2 regions of the Calothrix sp. FACHB-168 genome follow, and region 1 is predicted to be linked to the other one. Evidence: riboswitches for the same ligand, from Rfam matches in the RefSeq annotation. Region 1 holds a riboswitch; the other holds the start of a gene.
What was found. A riboswitch is a leader RNA that binds a small molecule or an ion and turns the genes downstream of it on or off. The one in region 1 is predicted to bind cobalamin.
Positions count from the first base shown of each region.

Region 2: another riboswitch for cobalamin. It lies ahead of AACW45_RS03150 (DUF1636 family protein); the one in region 1 lies ahead of AACW45_RS23805 (energy-coupling factor ABC transporter permease).

Region 1 covers NZ_CAWPNJ010000041.1:127,978-139,940, forward strand. Annotated here, with positions in the region: gene AACW45_RS23750 (SMP-30/gluconolactonase/LRE family protein) at 1-56, shown strand, start outside; gene mtnA (S-methyl-5-thioribose-1-phosphate isomerase) at 163-1,224, shown strand; gene AACW45_RS23760 (hypothetical protein) at 1,365-1,730, shown strand; gene psaK (photosystem I reaction center subunit PsaK) at 2,029-2,295, opposite strand; partial or broken gene AACW45_RS23770 (TMEM175 family protein) at 2,504-2,926, opposite strand; gene AACW45_RS23775 (RNA-guided endonuclease InsQ/TnpB family protein) at 2,992-4,149, opposite strand; gene AACW45_RS23780 (IS607 family transposase) at 4,070-4,387, opposite strand; gene AACW45_RS23785 (TMEM175 family protein) at 4,461-4,637, opposite strand; gene AACW45_RS23790 (energy-coupling factor ABC transporter ATP-binding protein) at 4,690-5,523, opposite strand; gene cbiQ (cobalt ECF transporter T component CbiQ) at 5,498-6,310, opposite strand; gene AACW45_RS23800 (energy-coupling factor ABC transporter substrate-binding protein) at 6,307-6,609, opposite strand; gene AACW45_RS23805 (energy-coupling factor ABC transporter permease) at 6,596-7,369, opposite strand; cobalamin riboswitch at 7,396-7,535, opposite strand; gene AACW45_RS23810 (DUF6364 family protein) at 7,653-7,871, opposite strand; gene AACW45_RS23815 (SufE family protein) at 7,960-8,394, shown strand; gene AACW45_RS23820 (alpha/beta fold hydrolase) at 8,418-9,320, shown strand; gene AACW45_RS23825 (DUF3153 domain-containing protein) at 9,460-10,383, opposite strand; gene AACW45_RS23830 (tetratricopeptide repeat protein) at 10,467-10,991, opposite strand; gene AACW45_RS23835 (hypothetical protein) at 11,334-11,774, shown strand.
Region 2 covers NZ_CAWPNJ010000002.1:34,300-46,262, forward strand. Annotated here, with positions in the region: gene AACW45_RS03130 (DUF928 domain-containing protein) at 289-1,029, opposite strand; gene AACW45_RS03135 (sensor histidine kinase) at 1,167-3,056, opposite strand; gene AACW45_RS03140 (response regulator transcription factor) at 3,084-3,797, opposite strand; gene AACW45_RS03145 (S8 family serine peptidase) at 4,266-6,923, opposite strand; cobalamin riboswitch at 7,470-7,612, shown strand; gene AACW45_RS03150 (DUF1636 family protein) at 8,006-8,416, shown strand; gene AACW45_RS03155 (TonB-dependent receptor plug domain-containing protein) at 8,638-10,695, shown strand; gene AACW45_RS03160 ((2Fe-2S) ferredoxin domain-containing protein) at 10,744-11,616, shown strand; gene AACW45_RS03165 (ABC transporter substrate-binding protein) at 11,700-11,963, shown strand, end outside.

The DNA of each region.
Region 1 (11,963 bases):
CCAGTAAAAGTCTATACCGTATTCGCCTCAATGTAGCAGGTATAAAACCAGGTTAACCAGCTTTGCCTTAATTCACAACAATAACAGTTTTGCAGAATTCAGTTCGGGGTTTTTCGTCTAGCCTTTATAATTGATGCCTAATTGCAATTATCCTCTGCTTCTATGACTCCTGCTCCTAACCAAGTTTATCCAATTATCTGGCACAACGATTCAGTATCGCTGATTGACCAAACTCGCTTACCCAATGAGTATGCTTTTGTAGAAATTCACCGCAGTGAAGATATGGCTTTAGCAATCACAACGATGATTGTTAGAGGTGCGCCAGCGATTGGTGTCGCCGCAGCCTATGGTATTTATCTTGGTGCGAGGGAGATTGAAACCGACAACCGCAATGATTTTTTACAACGCTTAGAACAAGTCGCTCAATTGTTGCGTTCTACTCGTCCGACGGCGGTAAATTTATTTTGGGCGATTAGTCGGATGATGAGAACAGCCTATGAAAGTATCGGCACAGTCGCAGAACTCAAACAAACGCTGTTAGAAACTGCCCAAACTATCCACGCTGAAGATTTACAAACTTGTCAAGCGATTGGTGATAATGGTTTAGCAGTTTTACCCAAAACCCCCGAAAAGCTGACAATTTTGACTCACTGTAACGCTGGTGCATTAGCAACTGCTGGTTATGGTACTGCTTTAGGTGTGGTGCGTTCTGCTTGGCGAGAAGGAAGATTAGCGCGGGTGTTTGCTGACGAAACTCGTCCCCGGTTACAAGGTGCAAAACTCACGGCTTGGGAATGCGTGCAAGAAGGGATTCCCGTGACTGTAATAACTGATAATATGGCAGCCCATTGCATGAAACAAGGTTTAATTCATGCTGTAGTTGTGGGTGCAGATAGAATTGCTGCTAATGGCGATACTGCTAATAAGATAGGTACATATAGTGTGGCGATCGCAGCTAAAGCACATAATATTCCTTTTTTTGTCGCTGCGCCTCTATCTACCGTTGATTTTGCCTTAACCGATGGTAGCCAAATCCCCATTGAAGAACGCAATCCGCAAGAAATTTATCAAGTAGGCGATACCAGACTCACACCGGAAGGGGTGGAATTTTATAATCCCGCTTTTGATGTTACCCCAGCAGAATTAATTACAGCCATCATTACAGAACATGGCGCATTTGCTCCTAGTGAATTAGCAAAATCTCAGCCCAAGCAGGTAGTTTAAAATACAAGCTTAAATACCTGTACAATTTTGGTCATCTCATCTTAAGCCATTTGATGAGAAGTTGTATAAGATGGACTGATCGATCGCCGATGAATGTGAAAACATAAGTCGCATCTTTCTCGATCAAAATTGGAGAATACATGAACAAAAGATTTGTCCTGTCTTTGCTTTCTTCGCCAGCGCTGTTTGCTTCTATGCTATCTATGGTGATGATGACCAAACCAGCACATGGTAGTCAAACAGTTAGCCCAGCTGGTACTCATTTATCTTGTGTACGTTCCCCCCACTCAGCAGAGACTAAACAGGTATGTATACAAGTTGATAATACTGTTCCTCCCCCCAAGCAAGAGATAACAGTAGCGCAAGTACAATCACCCAATCAACCTGCTGAACTAGAATTCACCGATGCGGAAAGTGATGAAGCCATCAAGTTATTTGGTTGTGATTGCCCAATTTGTATTAATGCTGTACGTCAATTACATGGTTTAGCACCTATGCCTGTTTAGTAATTCGTAATTCGTAATTCGTAATTACTTTGCTAATTAATCCTTGGTGTTTTTGATCATACAATTTCTACTGAAAAAGTTAATTATAGCTGTAGTCACATAGGTTAGAACATCTTGAAAGCGTAAATACTAGGATTAGCAATAGTTTTACCTTCTGCCTTCTGCCTTCTGCCTTCTGCCTTTTGCTATAAGACAATTGTTGGTAACTTGGTATTGAACGCAAAAAAGCCAGAGATAAAGAATCTCTAGCTTAATTTAATGGTTATAGACAAAAGAGTAGGTGAAATCAGCTAACAACCTAGATTCTGCCGAGGTTATGCAGCCCTAAGATAATACCCGCGCCTAAAATATGACCGAAAGCGGTGGTAGCAAGTAATGCAGGTGCGCCGAAGCCACCAAATAAATTAGGTGAGGGCAAAGCAGGGCCGACGCTGGGATACTTGATGGTAGATTTGCCAAAGGCGATCGCAATAATATTCGCGATAATCATGATAATCCCAACGGTAGGACTCCATTGTAGGGTTGTGGGCACAGTGGAAGCAGCTAATAAGGTTGAAGTAAGCAACTGTTTCGCTCCTAAAACTTGTTGATCGTTTAGCAATATGATCTGAATATTTGCCAACCAATTTCAAGAAATCACACTACTTTTGCAGCAATATTTAACGATTATTCTCAATACTTAACTTTTACAGTTGTACTGCGGCGCTGGTTTTGTGTATATCCCCCCTTTCCAGCAGCCTTGAGGAATTCTCTGTCAGAGTACCTGCTATACTCTAGGACATCAAAGTTTTTTCAATCCGGCGATCGGGAATGAGCCACATAATCGCCACGAGAACGTAGAATGCAAAGGCTATCCAGGAATTAACAAAAGACAGGGGAATAGCGATCGCATAACATACCAGTGAGATTTTACCTTTGATGTCTCGACCAATAGCGATCGCTAAAGTAGAATCCTTACCGTGATGATTGATTAGAACTACTGTGAGAATGTAATAAGCGATCGCGCAAAACAACAATACCGTACCATAAAGAGCGATCGGCCAAGCAGAAACATGGTTTTCACCCATCCAGCCAGTCACAAAGGGAATGAGCGACAACCAAAATAGCAAATGCAGATTAGCCCAAAGAATTCTGCCATTCACATGTCTGACAGCTTGCCATAAATGATGGTGATTATTCCAGATAGACTTTAACCCGGAAAATACTAGAAATAACTAGTAAAAACTGTGTATTAGGCGCTATCTTGCCTGTCTCTGGTTAATCAACCAGAGATTGTTTTTAGGAAAATATTAATACTTCCATTAACATCCCTATCAACTTTATGTCCACAATTAGGACAATTAAAGATTTTAGACCCACCTAGCTTTTTATGAACATGCCCACATTTTGAACAAGTTTTACTAGTGTATTCTTCACTCACTTCTATCACTTGACTACCTCTTTTAGCCGCTTGATGTTTAAGTCTCTGCTTAAATCGGTAATGTGCCCAAGATAGCATGTTTCTTGCCGTCTTGTTTGTGATTTTTCTTTGGGCTTTATACACCATGTCTGACGATTCAAAATGAGGAATGATAATCTGAGAATAATTAGATGTTAAAAAGCAAGCTACTTTTTTATGACATTCATCTACTAGATTTTTAATTTTTATTCTAGTTTGCTGTGCTACTTTTCTCAAATTAAATCTTTTTCGCTTATTGTCTTTTCCTTTTGCTTGAGCAATTTGCGATTGCAAACTATCTAAACGCCTACAAAGATTGACAATTCGTGAAATAGCTCCTTTGCCTAATTCAAAAACTTTATTGCCATCAAATCCAGTTAAAAATGTTCTTACACCAGGATCTAAAGCAATCGCTTGATTGTTTGCATTGCTACATTTAGCATCTTCAATCGTGTAAGTTATAAACCATCTACCTCTATCTAAGACTATGTTAAAGTCGCTAGGAATGACATCAGGAATAATTTCACTTGCATTAATTTTTAAGTCAATAATTTTGATTCCCTCATCAGTTTTATGTGTTGGATATGTAGTCCCTTTTTTCCAATTATCTGATTGTAATTTAAAAGACAATACCGGATGACGACAACTTCTAAATTTAGGAGTTAGCTTATTTTCTTTTTTTGTCTTTTTAAATGCAGCATGAGCATCAATAATGGCTGCACCACGAAGATTAAAAGGTGTTGAATTTACCCATTCAGGAATCTTCAACATAATGATTTTTCTTAAGTCATAGGCACTTGGTAGTTTTAATCCATCTTTGTAGCAATCGCGCATGTAAGCCATTGCTTTGTTGTAACAATACCTGCTTGAAGCTATCCATCTACGCCAAACTGTTTTTAATTTAGCTTCTGGGTAAAGTCTTATCTTCTTTGATTTGAGATTTGTATTTTCTGAGTCCGTACAGCCTGCAACTGAAGACATGAACGATTGCAAGTATGTCTTCCACCATTTCTCTTTCTGGACTAAGTTCTGTGTTGTTGCAAACCACGAGTTCTGTATCGTTGAGTTCACAAATCCATTTAATAAGGTCAAATCCGAATCTTGCAAGTCTGTCTTTGTGTCCAACCACAAGTTGTTGGACATCTCCTGACATAATTCGTTCCAAAATGCCTTTAAATTGTTTTCTTTTGTAGTTGAGTCCTGATCCGATTTCTTTGATAACTTCGTTTTTAACACCATGTTAGGACACTTTTATAGAAAATTCTAGAAATTACAAGGTATTTATGTTTTTATTATTCACAGTAGATGCCAATATAAATAAAACTCAGCACATAACTCAAAAATACCGGAATCAACGGACGCAGCGCGGCTAAATCAGCACCATGCGGTACCTTGAGTTCTAGCACCATAATTGTGATGATAATCGCCAACACGCCATCACTGAACGCTTCTAATCTCCCCTTCCCCATCGGTTACGCGCTCCTGTTGTGCTTAATTTTAAGTCTGTTGTCTGTACTTTAACTACATAGAATCCCAAAATAATTCTAATATTCGTTGTTGCACTCTTTCTCTAACTAATCCTGATTCACCAGATAATCCATCAGATAACATCTCATATATTAATGGTACGCCCAATTCTAACTCTTCTAAAACTGTGCGCTGGCTAAATACATCTTGGGGTTTACCTTCTAACATCAGTTGTCCTTTATCCATGACAAACACCCAATCTGCCCACCGATAAACTAAATCTAAATCATGAGTAGCCATGATTAAAGTAGTTCCGTCTCGCTGAATTTTTTTGAGAGTTGCTATCAAATTACGAGTATGTTTAACATCTAAATAGGCAGTAGGCTCATCTAATACTAACAGTTCGGGTTTTAGTACCATGACATCTGCTATAGAAACTCGCTTCTTTTGTCCTAAACTCAGATGATGTACTGGTCTTTCGGCTAAATTAGTAAGTTCAAATTCAATTAATGCTTGCTCTACTCGCTGTTGAATTTCCGATACTGGCAACCCCAAATTACACAAACCGTAAGATATATCTTCTTCCACAGTAGAAGCAACTAGTTGTTGTTCTGGATCTTGAAAGATCAATCCCACTTTTTGTCTTAATTTTTGCAGATAATTTCGATTATAATTTAATGGCTCACCACGCCAACGGACAATCCCCGAATTAGGTTTATATAAACCATTAGCTAATAAGAATAATGTGGTTTTTCCACAACCATTCTGACCAATTAAGGCACATCTTTTACCTAAGGGAATTTTTAAGCTTACACCATTCAAAGCTGATTGTTGTGCCCCAGAATAAGTGTAATATACCTGCTCAAATTCGAGTAAATATTCCTGCATTTCGCCAAAAATCTAATCCTATTAATAATAAACAACCAAAAATAGCTTCGATAATATACCGTAGTTGAGGACGATAGCGATGGGGATGCCAAACTCGAAATTCACTCACAAAACCCCGTGCTTCCAATCCGAGAGAAAACTGACTGTATCGTTGTAAGGTTCGCTGTAGTAGTTGTCCGATGAGTATTGCTAAACTTTTCATCCCGATAGCCAGATTGCCATAGCCACCACGAGAATTTTGTGCTATCCACAATTCATTGGCTGTGTTCAATAGAATAAAAATAAACCGATACATGAGTAATAATAAATCGGTTAAAAGCACTGGAAATTTTAAGTATCGGAGAGTTCGTAATATTTCGATGAAAGGGACAGTTAGCATGAGAAAATATAAGCAAGAAACAGAAGCTAATGCTCTAGTGAAAATTCCCCATGCTTGAATCGTGCCACTATGACTGATATAAATATAGAAGTTTCCGATAGTTAGTCCATACCAAGCATCTAATTTGACGCTTTGCAAATTAGAAAGCGCCACTCCATTTACTATGAGGGCTGGTAAACTTGTCAAACAAAAAACTATGGTGAACATGAATAACCGAAAATAAACACCAGCCGGAATTTTGGCATAAATCACTATCCAAATACTCAGCCAAATTACTATTAAAATTTGTACTAATGAATGGCTGGCGAGGGAAATAGCCAGGGTAGTAAATGCAAAAATCAGTTTATGTTCTGGTGGCAGGCTGCGCAGTCGGTTAGTATAAGCTAAAGTATCTATTTGCAGGCTCATTCTTCAGGCTTTTGTTGTTGGGAACGTCCTTTATATAAACCAATTGCATAACCAACAACTCCAGCACCCAAAGCTGCTTGTGAGGCAAATAATAGACTTTCTATTTCTTTACTAGCGGGTTCAAACAATGATTGAAACCAGGGTTTATATTCAGGTTGGATTTCACTAATTACTTTTTCAGCTTCACCATCAGCACCACTAAATTCACCACCACGGACAAAGATTAAGGGTGCAATTGCTAAGGCTAATACAGCTACTACCAACAGCCAATTACTTAACCCTTTTTTAGACTGATTCATTGCCATTTCCCCGTTTGATTAATTGTAATAGTTCCAATTCTTGAGGATTATAAGATTGCAGCCAGTTCCACACCAATACTGTTAGCAATCCTTCACTAATTGCTAAGGGAACTTGCGTGATGGCAAAAATGCCGGCGAACTTGGTAAATGAAGCGATGAAGCCGCCAACCGGTGCAGGAAAAGCTAGGGCAAGTTGGATAGAAGTGATAATGTAGGTGAGTAAATCTGCGATCGCAGCTGCTAAAAATAGAGCGATTTTATCTTTAGCACCAAACTTAATTGTTAAATTATATATCCAGTAAGCGGCAAATGGCCCGGCGATCGCCATCGAAAAAGCATTTGCACCCAATGTTGTCAAGCCGCCATGTGCCAGTAACAAAGCTTGAAACAACAATACTAAGCTACCCAAAACCGACATAGCAAGGGGGCCAAACAGCACCGCACCTAACCCCGTACCCGTAGGATGAGAACAGCTACCCGTGACGGAAGGAATTTTTAAAGCCGACAGCACAAAAGCAAAAGCACCAGCCAAGGCTAGTAATAGTTTTAATTGCGGGTTAGCTTGGGTAATGCGAGTCAAACTACGCAATCCAAAGATAAAAAACGGTAATGCCACAACCCACCAAAAAACTGCCCACTGCACTGGTAAAAAACCTTCCATAATGTGCATGGCGTATGCGGGTTTGGGTAAACCAACTACCAGATAAAAACTGATAACTACCATCAGGGTTAGACTAACTAACGCCTGTTTTCTGTTCATAATCTGTACCTCGCAGATCTATGTAAACGAATTGATTCTAACCGGCGGGCATCCTGACTCACCTATTTCGGGTTCACAGTTGCGGGACAGCGCCGGATTTTCACCGGACTTTCCCCCTTGCGTCCGATGGCTGACACCCATCAGAACCGATTAGAGTAACTATATCACCGTTGTCAAAAAAACCTGATTATTGATGAGAGTTTTTTGACATGAGAGAAATTCAACAATAAATCTTTACTTGCAAATCCCAATAGGTAAGCTTCGGGAAATGCTCAATGCTTTACTAAACTTTACTCACCCACTCTAATGACGGCTTACGCTGGGATTTTACACAATCTTGTAAATAAAGATTGATGAGACTTTGATAGGAAATACCAGTTTCTTCAGCTAGAGCTTTGAAATAATCAACCACATCTTCTTCAAGCCGAATTGTTACCTGCTTTTTCAGCTTTTTAATGTATGGATTCTTAACAGACTGAGAGAAATCGTACTCTTGTTTCATAAGGAAAAGGGAAATGCTCATAACAAACGCGATCGCACTCTAGATAAATTACACTCAAGGGAAGACCGATTTATTTGCCAGTCCTGTTATGTCTTCTTCTACAGACTCTTTACCACCTGCTTTAGCTAAGATTGTTCAGCGCTTTCAACGTGCTACCGATCCGAAGCGGCGCTACGAACAATTGATTTGGTACGCGCAAAAACTCCCAGAATTCCCGGAAGCTGACAAGACACCCGAAAATAAAGTCCCTGGTTGCGTATCTCAGGTTTATGTCACCGCCAGCTTGGATGATGGAAAGGTGAAATTTCAAGGCGATTCGGATTCGCAGTTAACTAAGGGATTGGTAGCGCTGTTAATTGAAGGTTTAAATGGTTCGTCGCCTACAGAAATTGTCCAACTCGCACCAGATTTTATCCAAGCTACTGGTTTAAATGTTAGTCTGACACCTTCCCGCGCTAACGGTTTTTATAACATTTTTAAAACTATGCAGAAAAAAGCGTTGGAATGTAAATTAGAACAGTAGTAGTGAGTGCCGAGTAAAAACTCATGTCTACCAATTTATTATCAACTGAGAGCGCTGTTGGCTTTGGTGGAGTAGTTAAAGAATTTGTCTGGAATTGGGAAAATAAACCATTAAAGGTAGTATACGAAACCCTTGGTCATGGTTCTCCCTTATTACTACTCCCTGCTTTTAGTAGCGTGTCCACCCGTGAAGAAATGGGCGAATTGGCGAGGTTACTAGCGCCACATTTTCAAGTCGTCGCTGTAGATTGGCCTGGTTTTGGCGAATCTTCGCGACTGAGTTTAGATTACCGTCCTGAGATATATCAGCAATTTTTAGCAGATTTTGTTAACTCTGTGTTTAATACAGCAATTAACGTCATAGCAGCCGGTCATGCGGCTAGTTACGTTTTGCAATTAGCTGTTAAACAACCTGCTAGTTTTCACAAAATTGTCTTAACGGCTCCCACATGGCGGGGGCCTTTACCTACAATGGGCGCAAGTTCGCAAATTGCGGGTATAGTGAGAGGATTAGTGCGATCGCCTATTGTGGGTCAAATTCTCTACAAACTCAATACCCTACCATCTTTCTTAAATTGGATGTACCGTCGCCATGTGTTTGTAGATGCGGCTAGGTTAACACCCAGTTTTATGGACAAGAAATGGCAAACTACCCAAAAACCAGGAGCGCGATTTGCTTCTGCGGCTTTTGTCACTGGTAATATTGATGCGGTACACGAACAATCTGATTTTCTGGCATTAGTGAAATCCCTATCTGTACCACTAATGATTGTCATTGCAGAATCGAGTCCGCCAAAATCCAAAGCCGAAATGGAAGCGATCGCGGCTTTACCTGGAGTGCGCAGCGTTGTTCTTCCTGGTTCCTTGGGACTTCATGAAGAATACCCCGCAGAAGTTCTCGAAGCTGTCTCACCTTTTTTAATCTAATTTAAGAGTCAACAGTCAAGAGTCAACAGTCAAGAGTCCAAGATATAGTTAGTTGAGCATTGACCATTAACCATTAACCATTAACCATTGACCATTGACTATTGACTATTGACTATTGACCATTGACAGCTAAACTCAACTATTCTGTAACAGTAGCTTTTGCTGCTAATTGTAGTCTGGGATCTGGCATAAATGTATATCTGAGATACAAGCCACCCCAAACAAACAAGGCTATAAGCAACGCACCAATACCTATCGGACTAGGAAGCCAGAATAGTACTTCTATATGGTTTAATTCCCCGGTTTTTAGCTTCCAGACGAGTTGATTGTTGATTTTTTCTGGCTCAATGGCGTTTTCCGCGATCGCTAAATTTTTCGCTCCGAAGGGAGTTGTTAAGCTAAAATCCAAATCGAGAATTGAACCCGTATTTGATAAAACATTACCATTGCTGGCGATTAACGAGAGCGATCGCAAATCCAAATCATAAATTAAGCGATTCCTGACTAATAGTAAAAAGTTGTTTTCTTCTATGAGCAAGTTAGATTCAATTTTTGGTAATTCTGAATTTGCTTCATTTTCTCCAGGTTCAGCCTTTTGATTAACGTGGGAATTAAAAAAATTGTTGAACTTTTCTTGTAATTCCTGCCCATTATTAAAGGGAATTGAGACAATTATTTCTTCTTGAGAAATCCTACTGCTTTTTCCTTCTAATTTCCGCGCCCGACGTTCTATGCTATCCAACCATTCATATACATAGTCGCCGCTAAAACTAGTCAGTCTTTCCCCTAGTTTAATGTGCTGCACAAATTCGCCATGATTGGAGTGGTCAAAATTTACGCCTACGTCATACTTTACGCAACCAGTTAACAGCAAAGATGTTAATAAGACAAACCATAAAATCGGTTTAGGAATTTTGCCGTTCCGACTGTTGCGTTGCTTAGGAAAATTACGGTTATTCGACTTGTAAGTAGCAGTTTTTGTAAATAATTCTTGCTTTTGCCATACAAAACTTAACGGTCTAATTAACCTTGCCAAAATCTTTCTTAAATACAACCAATTCATGACTATAAATCTCCGAAAAGCGCGAATATTTAACCAATCTTTACTTGTAACCTTTGCTAGGGTTGATGTAAAGAAAGTTTTTCTTAAAAACTCAACCAAACCAAGTAAGAAAGGATGAATCCGATCACAATTAACCCTAACCAGATAAAGCGATTATCCTGTGTATTGACCTGACTGAGATCGACAAATTCCGGTTCTGGAGATTTTTTATTAGTATTAGAAGTTGAGCGAGGTTTGAGCGTGACACGAGTTTGGGTGTCATTATCTGGTAATTTACCCAAGTCAGGAATTTCCGTCATCCATTCACTCGGTCTTTTCAGCTTTGGTGCTTTTAAGATGTAAAGTAAATGCCGAGCTTGTTTGTTAATTTCTAAGTAGGGATGACGCTTGAGTTTTTCACAAAGTGCGATCGCATCTTCACCTCTCCCAGCCGCTTCATAAGCTGTTACTAACCAAATATCTACTTCACCCCCAAGCTTAGTATTACGAGACACAAGGGCGCTAGCTTTCTCTAGATTCTCTACAGCTTCTCGATATTGCCCGTTTTCAAAAGCAACTCTTCCAACTTGGTAGTGAGATTTAGCAATTTCTAAACTTTCAGTATTCACGTTCTACACACAAATCATTACTGCCTTAATTTATTGTGCCAATGCGAGCAGTTTTTGGGAAATTGGGTATGGGGCATCCCTTCGGCTTCGCTCAGGGCGAGTGGGCATTGGGCATTGGGCATGGGTATAAAAAACTCTACCCATGAGGGGATAAAATTTTTGAGTGTGGGGAATATAAAAGATTTTACGGGGCGACTATTCCTATCTAGCTACAAGAGGATGAAGTTTCCCGTCAGTTTCAAGAATTATGTCAAAAATGCTGGTAGAGGAATTTTTTCCAGTAAGTGTAGTAAAAAGTGTAATTAAAAATTCTTGTTTATCAAATTTTTGAGGTATAAAAATATGCATAATAGCAAGAATTGGCAAAAGACTTGGTTAGGCGCAGGTGCAACGCTAGCATTGTTGGGCGCTGCAATTGCCCCAGCTTCTGCCCAATCGGTGATTATTATTTATGGCGATACACAACCAGGGGTAAGTTCGTATGATTACGGTAACTCGATAGTAACTCCTATACCTATAAATCGGGTATATAAGCACCCTGGTAACAGAGGTAATTATTATCGCCGTCGCGGTGACGATAACTATCGTAGAACTACCATTTATTCCTATCCTCCCTACCCGCAAACTATTATCAATCCTAGTGTCACCTATCCGAATATGGTGCATCCGATGTTTCGTAACCAGCCGTTGAGAAATCCTGTATTCGATCAGCGTCCTGATTATCAACCAAATTATCGGCAATTTAGAGGGCGATCGCGCTCCATTTTGTTATACCCGCGTTAAATTTGTCAAATCTGGTTTTTCCTCTGCGCCTCTGCGTTCTCTGCGGTTAAAAAGGAATTAATTGAACCACAGAGACGCAGCGAAAAGTCTGAGCGGAGGTTTCCTCTGATCAGAACTTTTCAAGACAGAGAACACAGAGATAAGAGATTAAAAAAACTTAGACACACTCTGCTAATCTTAACTATCTTG
Region 2 (11,963 bases), on a different contig from region 1:
AATCTATCACTTTCACAATAAATATATTATGGAGGGCATGGCAATGCCATGCCCCTACAGGCATTGTATTCGGGAGCATCCCAAATGTGCAAAAACGCCCTCACCCTATAAGGGTGGGGCTAGAAATACGAAGCCTGCCTACCCTTCGGGAACGTCTTCGACGAACGCAGGCTAAAAGTTTGATAGCCTGCGAAGGCAGGCTTTGTTGGTATAGCAATACCCTTCTAGGGTATTGCGTCAAAATTGGGATGCTCCCTTGTATTCTTTGTTTAAATAGGTATAACTATTTTATCTTGAGCGATCGCTCGCAATTTTTTGCAGATTTTCGATGCGTTGTTGAATATTTTCTTTGTTTGCTTCGTTACCTGTCAGCATTTCCGACTCTGCCAAATCTTTGACTAAACTTGCGCCTATTGTGCCTAAGTTACCATGATTATTCGCTTTGATTGCTTCTTCCATTGCTTCATACCATAGTTCGCGTTCAGCATAATAATTGACGCTTTCGGGAATGCTAGTAAATTGTTTTTTGGTAAATTCTGGCGGATTGACAACGGTAAATTCTGCATGGCTAATTATGGTGTCATTGTCGCAGTCAATAGCGATTTGCCATAAATAGGTTTTACCTATTGTGAGTTCAGGATAATCAAGGGGAAGTTTGAGTTTGTTAATTCCTACAGTAGCGGGTATTTCTTTAACTGTGCCAATGATTTTGGGGTTGTCTTTTGACTCAACTTCAAACAGCCGAAAACGCACATTTTGATTGCTAGACATATACCAAGCTAACATGGGGCGCGTAGCTGTAGTTTTGCCAATAAATGTTTGCGGCGCAAGTTGTGTTAGGGGAATTCCGCTATTAGAACTAGAACAACCACGGGAACCACCCGCACTAGTATATCCGCTAGCTGGTTTGCGATCGCGCGGTTTAAACTGAGCAAATGCTGGTAATGTAGTCATGATAAAAATCCAGCCTACAACCAAGCTGGTAAGTCTGTAGCTATTTCGCCAAAACGCAAAATATTGATGACTCATAGTAAATGCTCTTGATTTTATAGCTATCTTTAACTTGTAAAAATCTTACCAGCCTCAACTTGATATTCAAACATTATTAATAATAATCTTACAATTACTGAAAAATTAATCACTAATACCTTTAATATAGGATGTAATTACGAATTATTCTGGCTCAGTTTCCAACTCAATTCGCAGAGAGTACCGCGAGGGGAAATTGACTCGCGGTGAAATTCTCCCCCTAATTGTTTTGCCAGAATTTTAAAATTTTTTGTCCCTTTACTTTCTCTCTTCGATTGAATTCCACAACCGTTATCTTTCACCGATAATTTATATGTATTTTCGCTATAAATACCCGATGCTTGTACCCGCTTTACTCCTTGGGCATGTTTACCCACATTACATAAAGCCTCTTCTAGGAATAAACATATTCCTCGTTTATCTTCTCTACTTAAATACTTATCATCAATTGGGTCAAAATTGCGGACTTTTACTTTTAAAGTTTGAAAATATTCAAAATCATTGCGCTCTAGGGTGCTAGAATATACTTCATATAATAAATCATGTAATGGGCGGTTTAATTCCAAAATCACACCGCTACCTAAACGTAAAATTTCTTCTTTTGTTAAAGCTTCCAGTTTGAGAAATTCACCCAATTCGCGAATTTCTTTATCCAGCTTTTCAAATTGCGCAATTAATTGTTCGTAGGGAATATCCCGCGCTCGTATATGCTTTAAACCATAGGCGAGGGTTTGCAAAGGGCCGTTATGAATTACGGTAAAAGTATGCTGGATAGTATTTTGACGTTCGCTAATTTGCGATCGCAAGAATTGATCGTGTTGGTAAAACGCAAAAGCACTCAATCCTAGCCCATTTATCACTAATATCAGCAAATTCGGGACAATGGGAATCCATATCCCCCACACCGATAACATCAGATAGCCAAAGCTCAACAGACAAAATATTGCTAACCCGACACTGAGCAGATTTTTCCATGCGGATTGCGTAATTCTGCCGATAACTAGGGGCAGAAAACCCCAAATAAATATCCATGTATACTCCCCCGCATCATCCCAAGTATGTAACATTGGGCGACGATCAATTACAGTACTCAAAATTTGACTAATTACATGGGCGTGGTAGTCAATGCCATAAATTTGACCGCTCAATTTGACTTTTGGCAAAGCTGATGTATAAAATATATCACCTGCGCTAAGATTGCGGTTGCCTACTAAGATAATGCGATCGCGCAATAATTCGCCATCAACCTTCCCAGAAATCACATCACGCAGCGACACTACAGTAAAAGGCTGAGGATTATTGCGAAAATTCATTACAATATACAATCCCCCATCATCAACCCCAACATAGCTACCAAAATTCTGGTGAATTCGCGGTAATTCTACATCCCGAATCATGATAGTATTGGGGTCATGATTTCCCTCTTGATATTTAATTTTTTTGGCATCTAAATACTTAATAACTAACTGCAAAGCCAAAGAATATTTATCTTCATGAATATTTTTAGGATTGGCTGTATACAACAAATAGCGGCGATTTTTACCATCTTGATCGTGAGGTAAATCGACAAATCCCACCCGTTCTTGTGGCAGACTTGGAGGTGGTGCAGTTTCTCCCGGTGGTAAAATTTTTTCAATGCCAATAATTTGCGAATTTGTGCGTAATATCTGAGCTAATTGTTGAGCGCCAGGTTCTACAGGTACATTTTTAAAGATATCTAAGCCAATAGCGAGGGGTTGATAAGTTTCCAGCTTGCTGAGTAACTCTGCAATTTTGACATCAGGAACCGGATATTGTTTTACCCATGCAATATCTTTTTCATCAATCCCCACAATAACTATACGTTCATCAGGCTGTTCTTGGGGACGCAAACGCAACATTGTATCGAGAAGCATCCATTCCCAAGATTGCATTCCCCCAACTAGGCGGATGAATATCATCACTATTAATACAATAATCCCTGGAGGTGCAGCTAACGACCACAAACCAAATTCTTGGCGAATGCGATTCCAGATTCTCCTTTTCATTTTACTTGCCCTTGAATCGTCTTTTGATTAATCAATTAGACCTGCTTCACGGGCACGAATTTCGGTAAGAATGCGCATATTCTTGCCGCTTTGCTTGCAATCTTCAGGATATACCCCCAAAACATCCTGAATCTTTGTCCAGTAAGTTCTCACGGCTCTTTCTGACTTATGCATTTTCTCAGAGATAGCTTTATCAATCAAACTCTCTTCAAAAGCCAAGCGCAACACCTCCAACCATTCGGGTTTGAGTTCAATTGCGGTTTTAATTTCTTTAGTGTGCGTCGCCCCTTGGAGTGCTAAATTAACTCGCATCAGCATTTCTGCTTCTGGTAATCCCTTATCTGCGATCGCAAATCCACCTTGATGATTATCTATTTCATGTTTGATGCGGATTAAGGCTTTAACATAACTAGTTTGCACCATGAAATTTTGCTCTGGATATTCTTTGAGCAAAGTTTGCAACAGCTTAATTCCCGTATCAATTTCTGCTGTTTCCCCTGGCTGATAAGGAATCGATAAATCCATCATAATCAACGCAAAGGGCTGATGAGATTTCAATTGTGAAAGCGTCTCAATTCCCGTCTGCGCTTTCATAATCTTAGCTTCGGGATACTCTCTTTTTAATACATCCAGTGTACCCGTCAAAATTAATTGATGGTCATCAACAACAAGAATACCCAGCTGTGTATTCACTGGTAACTGTCCATAAATTTCAGATTCTCTCACATTTACAAATAGCATATTTTGGGCATAGGTTTCTATAATTGACGTAAAATCCGTGAGTTACAGCCTATTTCAGCAAATTATCTGTACCTCAGCAACGCCGCATTTTGCTGTATCTGCATATTTTAATCAAAGAGCGATATTTAACCTATGCACAAAAGTGCAAACCTGTACCGCAAACGATATCAAGGATAGCGAATTGCAAGTTGGTGATACCAATTCAAAATTCAAAATTCAAAATTCAAAATTAAGAATCCGGACAGGATAAGGGTTTAGGCTTGTGTATCTGTCGCATTGTCTTTTTAAATTGGTATGAGGTACAGATAATCGTTGATTGTAGGGGCATTGGCACTGCCATGCCCCGAAGCGCGTACCTCATTTACCTGAAATATGCTGTATATAAGTAAAGGCACAACCATCATCTTGGTTGCGCCCACAACATCTTCAGTAATTCACGCTTTTGTCATCTGCAATCTTTAGCCAGCATTAAGCCGTCACGAAAATATCTGCATTAGTTAAAGACAACCCAGTATTGAGGGTAGCAAATTGAATTTTAGCGATCGCTCCTGTACCATCTCGATCGAAGAACAAACCACCATTATTGCGATCGTAGATAAATCTGTGACTGCTTGTCGTCGCTGCAGAACCGATCGCAAATTGACTAGCCGCGATCGCCGCACCAGCAACTAACCCGCCACCAAACCCAGCCGCCGACACAATTATCGTATCATCAACTACGCTAAAATCAGTAATTCTATCAAGACCTGGGCTAGAAGAATTGAAAGTAAAGCGATCGCCACCCGTGCCACCTGTCAGAGTATCGTTACCCGCAGCACCCACGAGAATATCATTACCAGCACCACCAGTGAGTGTATTATTAGCACTGTTACCTGTAATATTGTTATTCAGATTGTTACCCGTGCCGTTAATTGCTGCGCTACCCGTCAAAACCAGGTTTTCTAGCTCTGCTGGCCCTAAATTAAAACTATAAGCAGATTCAACTGTATCTACACCTTCACCAACATATTCATAAATGGTGATGTAATCATCGCTACTAAAAATATAGCGATCGTTGCCAGTACCACCATAAAGCGTGTTAGTGCCACTACCACCATTGAGGGTATCATTCCCCGCGCCACCATAAATAGTATCGTTGCCTACCCCACCATTGAGGTTATTATTGCTACTGTTACCAGTAATAAGATTATTCAGACTGTTCCCTGTGCCATTGATAGCTGCTGTACCGATGAGAGTTAAATCTTCTACATTAGCAGCCAAGGTATAAGTAACAGATGACTGTACTAAATCTCTACCCTCATTAGGGTTTTCTATCACCACATCTCCAGAGCTATTCACTAGATAAGAATCGTTACCTCTACCACCCTTGAGAGTATCATTACCCGCGCCCCCATCAAGAATATCATCACCCCTACCAGAAGATATAACATTAGCAGCATTATTACCGATAATCCAGTCATTACCATCTCCAGTAAAGGCATTTTCGATAATAGTCCCGGAACTAATAATTAAATTAGTCCCATTAAGAGAACTTGTAGAACCTGGACTGAGATTTAAATAAGTATTAGCAGTAATCGCAGCCGCATTAATTGTATCAATGCCAGAACTATCAGTCAGTGTAGTTGCGCCATAGATGCCATACTCATTATTGTAGATATATGTATCATTGACTGTATCTGCATCCCCATATAAATGTAATTTCCAACTATTAAGAATGCCACTATCTGTAGGCCCTAAATCCTTAATTCTCAGTGTCCAGTTACCAGCACTACTTTCTCCCCAATGTTGCGTACTGGAGAGCTTAAATACAATATTATCTCCTTCATCCTCTTGATTTCCTGGTCGATAAACCAAAACACTCTCAGTTCCACTAGGAGAAATCAGAGAAACAACCAAATCTCCGCGATAAGGATGAGTGACATTGAGTTCTACTTCTACAAAATCAATTTCTAAACCGCCACTGACAGTAAATGTACTGCTAATTCCCGTATTATTATTATCAGGAATTACCCAGCCTAAATTACTCGAACTATAAGAAAGATTCTGCTCATTATTAAATCGACTTTGTTTTTGCCAAGTTTCTGCCAAACGCACAGCAGCATGAGCATCTACCAAGCCAAATCCATAATTGTGGCTAACATGTAAACCCCCACCATTCCAATTTTTAGCGCCGTTGTATTGCCAAATGTATGGGTAACCCCCGTAATTATTAGGATCGTTTTGACGAGCAGAATAGGCAAGAATTTCTTGTATATCTCGATAACCTAAATTGCGATTGGCTTCTAGCATCAGTGCAACTACCCCAGAAACTTGAGGCGCAGCAGCAGAAGTTCCATTAAAGCCGTAGTTATAGTCTCCAAAAGCATCGCCTTCATATCCTTGGCGATCTGTAGTCACAATACTGCCAGGAACCCCACTGCCAAAGGCAGAAACTAAAATAGAAGCACCCGGAGTGCTATATGAAGATGCCAAGCCATCAGAATCAAGTGCAGCTACAGTAATGACGTAGCGGGAGTTAGACAAGTTAGAGTCATTAGTATTTAAACCATTTTGTCTACTATTTCCCCCAGCAAAAACGATCGCAGTTCCTAAGCCATTACGCCCAAACTGCGCCGCATCTTGAATAGCTTGAGCTACTTGGGAATATCCAGGATTGAGAAAATTAAATCCAAAGGTTGAGTCGTTACCCCAACTATTATTAGCGACATCAACATAGCGTAAGCGCTGCAACGCGCGAATCATACTATTATCATTGCTGTAATTAAACCGGAAAGAAGCTAAATTCGAGCCATAGGCTACACCCACACCACCAATACCATTACCAGCCACCGCACCAATAATACCTGCAACAGAAGTAGCATGATAGCTTTCACCAGGTAGGGGGTAAGGATTACCACCATTGCTAACACCATCATAGTCAATAGAAGTATTGTAATTTGCCGCTAAATCAGGATGATTGTATTCTACACCACCCCCCTCAAACACACCGACAACAACACCGCGTCCTGTATAGTCATCCCACACATCAACTACATTGAGATCCATACCAGGAGTACCGCCGGATTGACCATAGTTATATAGATACCATTGATATGGAAATAAAGGATCGCTAGGAAAAGTAGTCATAAATTTGTCTCTGTCATTGGGGAAATATTTCTATGTCGAGAAATAGCCTGAAGCTCTGCAAATACTTATTTGTTTGACAAGGAAAATCTTCGACAATTAACAGAATAAAAAAAATAGATAAATTAGTCCTTCAGCTTTTCTGCAAACATAGATACAACTTTTAGTACCGATACCCGCAATATCCTGTATCTAAATGTGCAGAAAACTGTATTGTCATTAGTAATGCAATACCCTGTCAGGTATCGCATCAACAATTGATAAGTAAGTCGGTGGAAAAAAACCAAACTATATTACGAAACGTAAATAGGCTAGAAACCCTTACCAATGACAAATGACAAATGACAAATGACAGCCCTCGCCAGTTATGTTTAATTGCACCGCCCTACTTACCAATTTGAAACAAGAATGCGACAGATGGTAGGGGTATAGCACTGCCATGCCCTCTAAAATACTGGAACTAGAAGTTGGTTACAGCAGTTTTCATGCATTTGAACCACAGAGGTATAGCTTTTGTCGGTTTTGATGCACTTGCATGTTGTGGTATGATTTAACCATCAGCAAATCGGTTCTGATGGGGAACAGCCATCAGAGGTAACGGGGAAAGCCCGGTGTGAATCCGGCACTGTCCCGCAGCTGTAATGAAGTTCATACTTCAAAGTCAGAATGCCCGCCGAAACGATCGCCAACTCCCATCTGCGAGGTACAGATGAATAACGCTATTAATATATTCTTCATTACACAGTATCGCTGTCTCATAGTTGCAGACCTACGCTACGCAATGCAAATTTCTATGAGATTGTAGACTTTTCCCTACAGATATCAATACTCACACAAGGTTATAGATACAAGTCTCAAAACCCATTTGTATCATAACTTTCGTGTTCGCATATTTAGGGAATCAGTTCAAGTCATTAACAGTCAACTGTCAACAGTCAACTGTCAACTGTCAACAATAGCAATGGAATATTTTTTACCTGACAGTCCCTAACATTATTCCCAGCAATCACCAGCGTTGCGCCGATACCTTCCCCCAGCCTGGAGAATCTGCATTCTTCACTTCAATCAAGAAGACTTAAAAATTAATGAACAACAAACAACATACTTTATTTGTCTGCACCACCTGCGCTAGTGTGTGGCAAGATGGCAAACGAATTGGTGAAAGTGGCGGACAGCAGCTATTACAACAACTGCAACAACTTGCACAAAACTGGGAATTGCAAAATCAATTCTCCATTCAAGGCGTTGAATGTATGAGTGCTTGTAGTCATGCTTGTGCGATCGCCTTCCAAGCAGAAGCGAAACTCACCTATCTTTTTGGCAACTTAGTAGTTGATGATAGTGCCTCTGCCATCCTCCAATGTGCCACTCTATACTACACTAAACCAGATGGTTTACTACCTTGGTCAGAACGTCCAGAAGCTTTAAAAAGAGGCATCTTAGCCAAAATACCACCCCTCAGTAAATGGGCAAAATTCCATCGTAATTGTTGTTAATCCAACACCAGTATTAGGGGCGCGTTCACCCCGCCTCTACCTTAATCCTCAAAACTCTCAGCACTAAAGTGCTTACTACAAACTGAGAGCTTGCAAATTGCACTACAAGCGTGATAATAATAATCATTATCATTTTCCTCCTGGCTGAGGGTTTGTATAAAAAACCTCAAATCTTTAGTGACAACAAAATTTTTTAGTTATACAGGTGGCTGAAATTACCAATGCGTAATCAACTTATTGCCAGATGGGGAACTCAACTTATCGTCTCTAGCGTGACTATCGCCGTGGGGATGCTGTGGGAAAATTCCCGCATCATCGCTACAGAAATTGCACAAGCAGAAGAAAAAGAACCAGATATTGAACTCACAGTTATTGACAAACTCCTCAATGAACCTGTGTTTTCCCCTTTTCGTCGGGAAGGGACAGTCAAAGATTCCACTCGTCCGGTGTATGTTATTACCGGCGAAGAAATGGAAGCGCAAGGTGCAAGAACTGTCAGAGAAGCACTGCGATTTCTTCCTGGTATTTTAGGTGACGGTACAGTTGGGACAGAAGTAAACGCTTTAAGTGGTCAATTTATTCGCGGTTCTAATACTGGTCAAGTATTAATATTATTGGATGGCAGACCAATTAATAATTTAGGTGGTGGTGGTTTCGATTTGTCAGAATTTACCACTAATAATATTGAAAGAGTTGAAGTATTACCCGGAGGTGGTTCAACACTTTATGGTTCAGACGCAATAGGTGGGGTAATTAATATTGTTACCCGTCGTCCTACAGAGCAAATTACTACCGAAACCAAAGTTAATCTTGGTTCCTATGGACTCAACCAACAAAGCATACAAAATAGTGGTAAGTCTGGTGATATTTCTTGGGTAGTTGGTTACAACCGGACTCAAGCACAAAATAATTATCGCTTTCGTATTCCTGAAGCTAACTTTGAGGGAACAAGAACGAATAATGACGCAATCTTTAATAACTTTAATGTCAAATTAGAGGCAAATTTAGGTAAACGCAATACTTTAACTCTCTCCACCCTATATTTAGGGAAAGAACAGGGAGTACCGGGAGGTGTACCGATTCCTTTCCCGCAATTTGGACAGGGATTTTTTAACTCTCTCACCGAGAATAATCGGAAATACACAGACCAAGTTCTCACTGATTTAACCTGGAACTCCAAATTAGGTAGCGGCGATGATTCACTTTTAACAGCGAGAGTTTACGCTGATTTTCTCAACACTCGTTTTGATAATCGCAGTGGCGCAATTACATCCCAAAACCGCTTTGATACGAAACAGAATTCCTATGGTATTCAAGTTACACATAATTGGAATGTTGCGAAGAATCAGACCTTAGTTTATGGCTTTGATTATCGGAATACAAATGTACGCAACACCACATTTAATTATGGAACAAATATTACCAGAGAAAATTATGATGATGCTATAGGTCAAGGGGCAATTTTTGGGAGATATGAAATTAACTTTTCTCCTAGTTTTAGTATGAATTTGGGAGTGCGGCAAGATTTTAGTAGTTTGGTCAATGGTTCGTTTACATCACCGTCTATAGGAGCAAAATTTGCAGTTTCAGATACAACTACACTCAGAGCTAACTATATCAGAAACTTCCGTGCGCCGACCATAGCTAATTTATTCAATAATAATCCGACTAATATTGGTAATCCTGATCTTAAACCAGAAAAAGGCGATAGTTTTGATGTAGGAATTGACCAAAAATTAGGTAATATTGGCTTGTTGAGGTTGACATTTTTTAGTAACCGTGTTTCTGATACAATTGCCTTTACAAGACTCACGCCCCCTGTAAATGGAAATACAGGGACTTGGGAAAATATCGGGTTAGTACAAACTACGGGAATTGAAGCTTCGTTAAATTTACAATTGGCTAGAAATGTCTATGCTTTTGTTAATTATACGGCGAATGATCCGCGTATTTTAGCAAGTGCTAATCCGGTGGAGGTTGATAAGGAATTAAGGTTTGCAGGTGCGGATAAATTAAATTTAGGTGTGTCTTATGAAAATCCTCAAGGTTGGTATTTGGGGGTGTTGATGAACTCTTTAAATGGGTATCCAACTAATAATATTAATACGGAGTTTCTTTCGGGGTATACTACTTTTGATTTAAAGATGCGTGTACCTATTAGTGATAGTTTAATTTTAACTGGGAGTTTGGATAATCTGTTGGATCAGCGTTATCAGTTGTTTCCTGGTTATCCTGATGGGGGGAGGGTTTTTCAGGTTGGTTTGAGTTCTCGGTTTTAAAAAGAATTAGCTCACGCAAAGGCGCAAAGGCGCAAAGGAGAATTAAGAATGGCTGAGTTTAATTGTTGGGTGACACCAGTTAATGAGGTTGTGCGGGAAGATTTAGCTACGGGGGGGTTTGTTGAGTATGAATATTTTGATTGTGGAAGTGATGTTTTAGCATCGTTAGTCTATACTTTGTTTGAACAAAATTGGCAGCAGGTGGGGATTGCTCATATTGTTCAAGGTAGTGTTTTGGAGTTGGAATTTAATGCACCACCAAAGCTTTGTATTCTCTATGATGGATATTTGACAGTGGCTGCGGAGGGTTGGCATTTACATTTATGTATTGATACTAATTTTGGCGGCCCTTTGTGTAAAACTCCTGTGGAAGTGAGGAAGCAACGTTTAGTTTCTCGTGCGGCTTTTTATCGGCGGTTTAATACAGAAGGAAATCCCAGGAGTTGGGGGATTCAGTTTTGGAATGGTGCGAATGAACAATTGATGACGATTTTATTACCTAATCCTTTGGTAGATGGAGAAAATTTATTACCGGAGGGTAAACCAAATCTAGATAAGTTAGCTCTTTATCAAGATTTGCGAGATATTTATGTATTAGGTAAAAAACCCATACCCTTTACTAAAAATCCTCTCAAACATTCCTATATTTCCGTTTGTACCTCTACACGCTGTCTTCCTTCCCGCAAATGGCAACCTACATTTGATGCTTTAAAATCAGCAGTAGAAAATGCAGGTTTAGACATCGAAGTCAGAACATCTGGCTGTTTAGAAGTCTGTCAACTCGGCCCAGTTGTTTTTTATTCCAATGATAGAACTTGGTACACTCGCGTTAACCCGAATGTTGCCGAAAATATAGTCAACGAACACTTCATTAAAGGTAACAAAATCACCGAAAACCTCTACCCACCCCAAACCCTCTAAATCTCTGCGTCTCTGTCTTGAAAAGTTCAGATCGGAGGAAACCTCCGCTCCGACTTTTCGCTGCGTCTCTGCGTGAGATAAAAATGATAAAACTCCCCCACCAAAAACCAATCATCTTCCTCTGTCAATTATTCCTCATAGCCACCCTCATCATCGCCTGTAATCACACCACAATTCACACATCAACTAACACTTGCACCCCCAACTATAACCCCAATCAAGATTACTTTCCCAATAAAATTAAAATCACCCACGCCAGAGGTTTGGCGGTAGAGTATCACAAACATTACAAAGTAGTCACCATCAAAAACCCTTGGCAAAATGCCAAAACTCAGTTTCAATATGTT